Regions from separate parts of the Alteromonas sp. M12 genome, predicted to be linked through region 3. Evidence: predicted binding sites of a transcription regulator. Region 3 holds the regulator's gene; each other region holds the start of a gene.
The links. The regulator FNR, encoded in region 3, switches genes on or off when oxygen is low (the NO sensors DNR and NnrR bind a similar motif). The targets are predictions, from matches to a motif close to TTGATCTAGATCAA.
Positions count from the first base shown of each region.

Region 1 (2,178 bases), 320 kb from region 3:
GAACAAAACCTCATCTTTGCAATGTTTAAAGAGGTGCTTGAACCTTTCCATACAAATACTGACGCTGCTATTGACCAAAGCACTGTCACTGGCGAAGCTTAATATGAGTGAATCGAATAGCGATTTACAACGTAAAATTGTAAGTGCAACTGATTTAAAATCAGTTGTTAGAACAATGAAAGCTATGGCTGCCGCCAATATCAACCAATATGAAAACGCCGTGCTTTCACTTGATGACTATTATCGAACTGTGCAATTAGGACTAGTGGCTTATTTTCTAAATACCGACAAAAGTGACTACCCAACAACAGATAAAGTATCTAAACCATCAGATCATAAAACCCAAATAGGCATAATTGTAATTGGCTCAGATCAAGGATTAGTGGGGCAATTTAATGATATTTTAGTAGACTTTTTAAATTCAAAACGGAAAGACTTTGGCGCAGCGCAAGTTATTTGGACCGCCGGTGAACGAATTCAATCTTTGCTAGAAGGCGTAAATGCACCACTTGGAAAACAGTTTTCACTGCCTAATTCAATAGAAAGCATTACTTCTTTTGTATCTGAAATTTTGTTGGAAATTGAACACCAACAAAAAACCAATCAGCTCAAAGAGGTCTATCTGTTTTTCAATCGTACCCTAGATAAACCTAACTATGCCCCCTGTTTTCAGCGAATATTACCCATTGACCAAAAGTGGAAACACGAATTTGTTTCTCTACCTTGGCCTAATCAATGTCTGCCACAATTGTTAGTCAATAATACGCTCACCATTAGCACGCTGATAAAAGAATACATTTTCACATCACTTTTCAAAGGTTGCATTGAGTCACTCGCGAGCGAAAATGCCAGTCGGTTAATCGCCATGCAGCGGGCTGAAAAAAATATCGAGGAGTTACAAGAGCAGATGCAAAAGACATTTAACAAACTCAGACAAAGTGCAATTGATGAAGAGCTTTCTGACTTAGTCAATGGTTTTGAAGCCCTCAGCCCTTCGGCTGAATAAAAACGAAGCAGAACAGAAAAATTAAAATTTAGTTCTGAAATATTGAACTAAACTGTTTATTCATCAAGTTTGATCGACATCAAGTTTTGCTTGGGTAATCGGTGTATGGTCGGAATGTATAAGTTTGATTCATTAATGGAGATTACTATGAAAACCCCGCAAAAAATTCTAGTTGTGATCAGTGGTAAGCGCAAGCAGCATGATGCATTGCTTCGAGCCTTGAAATTTGCAGAGCTCAATGAAGTGCACATTCATCTTCTCAATGTCATTTATGAACCTATTTTAGAATTGACCGATATTCTATCTAGTGACCACCGTAAAGAAATGAAAAAAGAATATCTTGCAGATCGCTATCTCTATATGAATAGCATTGCTGAAGATCTCGAGAAAAAGAACATAAAGTGCACCACCCATGTTGAATGGTGTCGCGAAGTTTATGAAGGGATAGAAGACGCCGTAGACAAAATTCAACCTGATCTGGTTATAAAACGTATTTCTGCAGATGCCATGAGCATTAATCCCTTTGCGTTACCATTAGATCGGCATTTGCTGCGATATTGCAAAGCGCCGCTATTGCTTGTGAAACACCAGACTTGGACAAACTCGCCGATTTTGGCAGCGGTAGATGTGTTGGCCAAAGACGATAATCATGTAGCATTAAATAAAGACATACTAGAAGCCGCTAGACTTTTTGCCAAATTAGGCGGCAGTGAAATACATACTGTTAGCGCCTATTTAGTGCATAACATGAGTGCGTCGATTGACTTTCCTACTATCAATTTTGAAAAGCTCAGCGCCAATAGTGCCCAATTTCATAGTGAAAAACTCGATGGGATGGAAAAAGAACATGAAATAAGTATGGCAAAAAAACATGTTGTTGCAGGCTTGCCAGAAAAAGTGATTCCAAATGTGGTCAAGCAAATTGATGCGCAGCTAGTGATTTTAGGCACAGTCGCACGTAAAGGCATTTCCGCTGCATTTCTGGGGAATACTGCTGAATCCATTTTGGCAGAACTCAATTGTGAGGTATTGGCTCTGAACTTAGATGAGAGTGAGTGAAGCTGAGCTCTAAAACAAAGAAACCCTAAATTCGCCAGTAAAAAGGGCGTTTACTCTCACGCCCTGCCCTTTCAATATAAAAAAGGATACCAAAAGGTATCCTTTCCACTAGA
Region 1 covers NZ_CP144164.1:2,853,339-2,855,516, forward strand. Annotated here, with positions in the region: gene VUI23_RS12310 (alternate F1F0 ATPase, F1 subunit alpha) at 1-102, shown strand, start outside; gene VUI23_RS12315 (F0F1 ATP synthase subunit gamma) at 104-1,006, shown strand; gene uspE (universal stress protein UspE) at 1,154-2,065, shown strand.
Region 1: the regulator FNR is predicted to act here: its motif matches at 1,076-1,089, upstream of uspE (universal stress protein UspE).

Region 2 (2,178 bases), 770 kb from region 3:
GCCCGGTAACGCTAGCCAAGCAGTAATGGTTTTCACTGTATTGGGTGCGATTAAATCTAAATCTGGTCCTAGGAGCACGCCAAAAATCACTCCCAAGAACAGAGCAATCAGAACTTTTAGCCATAATCTGCCATTGATCAAGCGGTCAAAGTGATCTGCCAAATTTTTAAGTGAACCGCTAAATATCTGAGTCATATTTACTGTCGAACAATGAGCACATCAACAGTCAATCGAGTTAGAATTTTCTCTGCCGTATTACCGATTAATAAACCTTTAATCCCCTTACGTCCTACGTTGCCTAACACCACCAGATTTGCTTTCATTTTGCTGGCAACTGAGGGTATCAACACATGTGGCGAACCGGCCTCAATTTTCACTGAATATTCCGTGAAAACATCCATTTCCTCGGCAATTTTTTCTAGTTTGGCTTTTGATAATTTACCTTTCTTGAGCATAACTTCACCCGGTTCAGTAATATCAAATTCCTGTTTAATCCGTGGGATTGGAATCACACCTAAAAGCGACACATCTGCAGATAACTGGTTTGCAAGCTGAGCAGAAGTAGTAAGCACTTTATCATTCAATTCTTTTTGCGCGGGGGTTCTGGTGAAAATATCAACGGTTCCTAACAATTTAAGTTGTCCGCGCCAGCGATTATCACCACATAGTAGGACGCTAGATTTAATTGGACCTTTAAGCGCGGCTTTGATCAGTGAAAAGTCCAATAATTCACGACCTAATTGGGGTCTGTGCAGGAATGTAGTATCGAATTTATTGCTGCTTAGGGTTTTGAAAAGTACTTCTTCTCGCTCAGATGCCGACTTAACTATTTCAAGGAGGATCGTCGATTTGCAAGCATCTTTCACTTCGTTGTTTATTAGGGTAGTTAACGCTTCTGCATTAGAATCTAGCACATTGCTTACGATATAAAGCACAGTGATACTTTCAGGTGCAAATTTTAATGCTTTATCCAACATTGGCTTGACGCTTTCTTCCCTTTCAACAACAACTAAAATGTGTTTCATAAACATTCCTCGATTTAAAATTTATTGATTAGCCTTCATAGAGTTATAGTACAAATACTATCTAATCTAAACCTAAGCATAGTTTAAATCTGCGCCAATTAACTGATCCACATCAAGGACCATTGAATTAAAGGAAGGAAATTTGGACTCTCTGTGATCAGAAGATCAGGTTTACGGATGAATGGTCAAAAAAGGGGAATCTTTGCTTGAGGGTAACTGGGCTGTTGTGGTAATTATTTACTTTGGTTTTTGGGGGGATGAATAGTAATTGCTGATTGCGATGACTTTTAACTTTCTCTGCAAGGCTTTTGTAAAATTGCACCCTTGATACACAGTGAAATATTCTCAGAGTGTATCAAGGGTGAATCTTACAACTTTAAAATGTCCTCTAAACTTTAGGCAATTCTAGTACGAGGCTTAGAGCCAACAAACGCGATGATAGTCGCAATGCTAAACGGCACTACCCTTTCCAAGAAATCCCCTGGTGTACTGGGTAACATGTAAAAGGTAACCGCTAATACAAACCCCGTTATCATCGCCAATAATGTTGCTTTAGGATTAATATCTCGATTACATAAACGCACAATAATTATTGGTCCAAAAGACGCGCCTAGCGCTACCCATGCAAAAATGGCTCTGCTAAATATCGCCTCAGGCATATACAAAGTCACTAACACTGAAAAAACAACGACCAACAAAATACTTAATCGTGAAATGGTCAATGAAGAAAAGCGAGAACGTTTTTCTAACCCCAAATCATGGGCTACCACAGATGCACTAACTAATAACTGACTGTCAGCAGTAGACATGATGGCAGACAGCACTGCGGCAGTAATAACACCTGCAACTATAGGGTGGAACAATTCGGTTGTTAGTACAAAAAACAGGTTTTCTGGATTATCTAATTGCATTTGTAATGCAAGTCCTGCAAGTCCAACGATCACCACTCCCAAATCGACGATAAGAAACCAGGCTGCGGCAATACGTCGCCCTGTCTTAATTGATTTTTCATCGCGCAATGCCATAAAGCGCAATAACATATGGGGTTGCCCCATAGAGGATACCGAAACGCTGAGATTACCAATAATGACACCTGCGGCTAATAAGGCAACATTCCCTCCAGTTAAACTGAGTTGTTCTGGCGTAGCAACCT
Region 2 covers NZ_CP144164.1:1,770,246-1,772,423, reverse strand. Annotated here, with positions in the region: gene VUI23_RS07645 (dicarboxylate/amino acid:cation symporter) at 1-195, opposite strand, end outside; gene VUI23_RS07640 (universal stress protein) at 198-1,025, opposite strand; gene VUI23_RS07635 (sodium/proline symporter) at 1,421-2,178, opposite strand, start outside.
Region 2: the regulator FNR is predicted to act here: its motif matches at 1,128-1,141, upstream of VUI23_RS07640 (universal stress protein).

Region 3 (2,178 bases):
GTGCATTGCGCTGGGATGTGCGGTGGAATTGTGACCTCATTTACCTTTGCATTACCAAAGAATAAGTCACAATGGCCGTATTTAATTGCCTATAATTCAGGCCGCATTTTATCTTATAGTTTCGCTGGCGCAATCGCTGGGCTGTTGGGTCAGATCGTCACCACAAAATCCTTTATCAATCCTCAAGCACTGACTCTTTTTGGCGGAGTATTTATGGTTCTGCTTGGATTATATGTGGGACAGTGGTCAAAACTACTGGTTAAAGTAGAAAAAGTTGGCGCTATTTTTTGGCGTATAATTAGTCCCATATCAAAGCGTTTCATTCCCTTTAAACACCCAATCTATGCTGTACCCTATGGCCTAATCTGGGGCTGGTTGCCCTGTGGATTGGTTTATTCGACGTTAACATGGAGTGTTTCCACCGGCAGTGCGGTACAAGGTGCTATCACCATGTTTTGCTTTGGCTTGGGAACTTTGCCCATCATGTTAGCAATGGGAGCCAGCGCCAGCCAAATAAGAGGATGGTTGACCCAACCAGTGGTAAAACGAAGCGTTGCAGTCTTATTATGCTTATTTGGCTTGATTTTATGTTACCAAGGGATTCATAATTGGTAACTAATGAATTAATTGGAATTAACTAATGTCAGATCCGAACAAGTTCAGTATTCGCTGTCAAAACTGCAGTTTTAATCACCTATGTATACCGGTGGCTCTGAATCAGACTGAAATGGAGAGTTTGGACGAAATCATAGAACGCAAGCGCCCTTTGCATAAAAATGATCAATTAACTATTCCTGGGCAAAAATTTACGTCGCTGTTTGCAGTAAGAACGGGCTCATTTAAATCTTACATAACCTCTCCCGATGGCGAACAACAAATTACAGGGTTTCATTTTCCCGGTGATATTGTCGGCTTTGATGGACTATTTTCTGAAAAATATCAAAGTTATAATCAAGCGATGGAAACCTCCATGGTTTGTGAGTTACCTTACGACAAGTTAGATATTATGAGCGCACAACTTCCTACACTGCGCAAAGAAATGCTTAAAATTATGAGCACAGAAATAAACCAAGATCACAGTCTCATGATGTTATTAAACAAGCGCACAGCAGAAGAACGTCTTGCCCACTTCCTAATTAATCTATCAGATCGTTTTCGCTCTCGCGGTTTTTCTGAATTAGAATTTAATTTAACCATGACCCGAAACGAAATTGGTAATCACCTTGGTTTAACTGTTGAAACCGTGAGTCGTTTACTCACCCGTTTTCAAAAAGAAAATATCATCAAAGTTGATGGGAAATTTATACAAATTCTCAATTTGGCGGTACTTAGAGAGAAACTTGGTGAACACGTTTTAAATAAACAAGCCTGCGGTTAAGTCTTTTAATTTAAATTGATTCAGGTCAAAACAATTAGTCTGTTAATTGGCAAACTAGCTAAAGTAGCCATACACTTAATATACGTAGTGTAAACGTTTGAAGGGAATTAATTTATGTCCGTATTTAACAAAATACTAGCTGTTGTAGACCCAACTTCAGAAGATCAAAAAGCGTTTAGAAGAGCGCTTTTATTGGCAGAAAAAACCGGCGCTAGTATTACCGCGTTTCTCTCCATATATGATTTCTCTTATGAAATGACCACTATGCTCACCGTGGATGAAAGAGAAACGATGCGCCAAGCTGTGGTGGATGACAAAACCGATTGGCTTGCCAATATAGTTGAACCCCTAGCGGCTAACTCATCTATTTCAGTAGATATAAAAGTGGTCTGGCATAATCGGCCATATGAAAGTGTATTGTTCGAAGTGATTGATCACAGCTATGATTTAATCGTCAAAGGAACCCACGAGCATGACACCCTAAAGTCAGTGATATTCACCCCGACTGATTGGCATATCCTACGTAAATCACCGGTTCCAGTTTTACTTGTTAAAGAACATGATTGGCCTATTAATGGCAATATTTTAGCTGCGGTAGATGTGGGCAGTGAAGATGAAGAACATCATAGCTTAAACAAGTTAATCACTAAAACCGCTGGATTGATGGCTGATTTACTGGAAGGACATGTAAACTTGGTTAATTCTTACCCAGGTACACCGGTTAATATTGCCATCGAAATACCAGAGTTCGATCCGGTTGGCTATACAGAGTCAGTTAAACAACACCACGCCAAATGTAT
Region 3 covers NZ_CP144164.1:2,537,943-2,540,120, forward strand. Annotated here, with positions in the region: gene VUI23_RS10815 (sulfite exporter TauE/SafE family protein) at 1-615, shown strand, start outside; gene fnr (fumarate/nitrate reduction transcriptional regulator Fnr) at 641-1,378, shown strand; gene uspE (universal stress protein UspE) at 1,493-2,178, shown strand, end outside.

Region 4 (2,178 bases), 430 kb from region 3:
CTCCAAAATAACGGCGCAACTTTAGGGATGCTGTAGTCTACTGCTTGTTGAATAGCTTGTTCTGACGGGTTGCTGACATCTTCGGTAAATGGTTGCAACAACATGGCAAAGCCTAAATTGTCTTTATGTTGTTCAAAATCAGCGCGCTCATTGACAGTCGCTTCTCCATTCCTGACTTTATCTAGTAAGTCGTAGGCTATAATTCCAGATAAAATTCGTTCTCTGTGACGCTCTTTATGCTCTTTTAATCCGACCACTTCTTCGTCTAGAGAACGAGTGGCAATAATACCCATGGCATAGGGAATTTGAATTGCATAATCGACTGTTTGGGTCTCATCGTTGGGTATCCCAAATAGGGTAAATGCCGCTGGAGCAGGTTGTGTCTCATATTCTGCTTCTACTGCCGCTAATTTTACCTTTTGAACATCACCCAATTCGTAGCCACTTTCATCACCCAATATAATGACCGAAATCACCGAGGCCAAACCAAAACTGGCGGCAATGGCAAAAGAACGTCTAGCAAAAGCAACGTCTTTATTTTTCAGTAGATAATATGACGAAATCGCTAATACAAAAATAGCGCCTGTGACGTATCCTGCAGAAACGGTATGTACAAATTTAACCTGTGCAACGGGGTTGAAAATTACCTCTGCAAAACTGGTCATTTCCATCCGCATGGATTCAAAGTTGAATTCAGCTCCTACTGGAAACTGCATCCAACCATTTGCAATTAAAATCCAAAGTGCTGAGAAGTTAGAGCCAATTGCAACCAGCCAAGTAGTCATTAAGTGTTTTACCTTGGTCATTTTGTCCCAACCAAAGAAAAACAAACCAACGAATGTAGACTCTAAAAAGAACGCCATGAGCCCTTCAATTGCCAAAGGTGCGCCGAAAATATCACCGACATAATGGGAATAATAAGACCAGTTCATACCGAACTGAAATTCCATGGTTAAGCCTGTGGCAACGCCAATGGCAAAGTTGATCCCAAACAACTTACCCCAAAACTTGGTCATTTGTTTGTAGATTTCTTTGCCAGTCAAAACATAAACTGATTCCATTATGGCAAGCATAAAGCTCAGCCCTAAGGTTAATGGAACAAATATGAAATGAAACATGACGGTAGAGGCAAATTGCCAACGAGATAACTCGATAAGAGTCTCGTTCATACTGTTTCTCCTAGTGATTAAAAATGTGTTTGCGCATAAAGAGTTAGCGAAATTTATTATATTCCGAAGATTTCTAACTCGGAGTTGATCTTAATCAACAGAATTGCATTCAACGTGCCAAATTTTGAAATTCATGTAACCATATGAAATTATGAGGGTTTTATTTTTACCATGGCTCTATAGAGGGGGGTGGTTGTCACTTATGACAGAGGTTCTGTCATAAGTGACAATATGTGATTTAATCACAAGTAGATTATTGACCTATAGGCGCTGTGACACTAAAAGCACCGCGAATATCCTTTAAAGAGAAGTTGATTGCTGTGTCTTGTGGGTAGTGCTGGTTAATTTTGTTGGATAATTCAGGTGAAATATTTGTGCCGTGGCAGGCGATACATAGCTGGCCAGTAGGAATCGCTTTCATCATCCTAAATTGACCGTTTACGGTATCGCTGAATACTAATTTATCTATCGGTTTTCCATTTTGAGCTTGTTGTTCAAACTCAAGTAATACAGGCTTTTGCCATTCATTTGGCAGATTAAGAGGGTTACGAGTTTTTAAGCTAGTGCGACTTAATTGCCAGCCATCAGTGGATAGTTCAGCAGCTATTTTCGGTGCTTCATTCTGACAAACTTCCACTGCATTTTCAAAACCGCCAGTAGCAATTGCGTCCAATAATGCACTTTTGAGTTGCTTTCCAAATTGCGCCATTTTTTCCTTGGCGATTTGTTTATACGCTGCATTATCTTGTTGATTTTCAACTTTATTGTTGGCCAATGGTATATTTGATTTTGTTATTTCATTTGCATTGGCTAGCGTCATATATAACCCAAAACCGGATATGATCGATAAGCTAACTGTCGTTGAATATATTGCCAAAATCTTGTTCATAATTATTCCTACTCTAAACGTTCTATTCCAAGTGCTTTTAACACATACTTTTCGTAAACAGGCTCACTGGTGCCGGTGCGCATTTTGCGCATAAAATACTTTTCAAATGCGATTTTGGCT
Region 4 covers NZ_CP144164.1:2,963,629-2,965,806, reverse strand. Annotated here, with positions in the region: gene VUI23_RS12825 (cytochrome ubiquinol oxidase subunit I) at 1-1,169, opposite strand, end outside; gene VUI23_RS12820 (DUF3365 domain-containing protein) at 1,423-2,058, opposite strand; gene VUI23_RS12815 (FAD-dependent oxidoreductase) at 2,067-2,178, opposite strand, start outside.
Region 4: the regulator FNR is predicted to act here: its motif matches at 1,254-1,267, upstream of VUI23_RS12825 (cytochrome ubiquinol oxidase subunit I).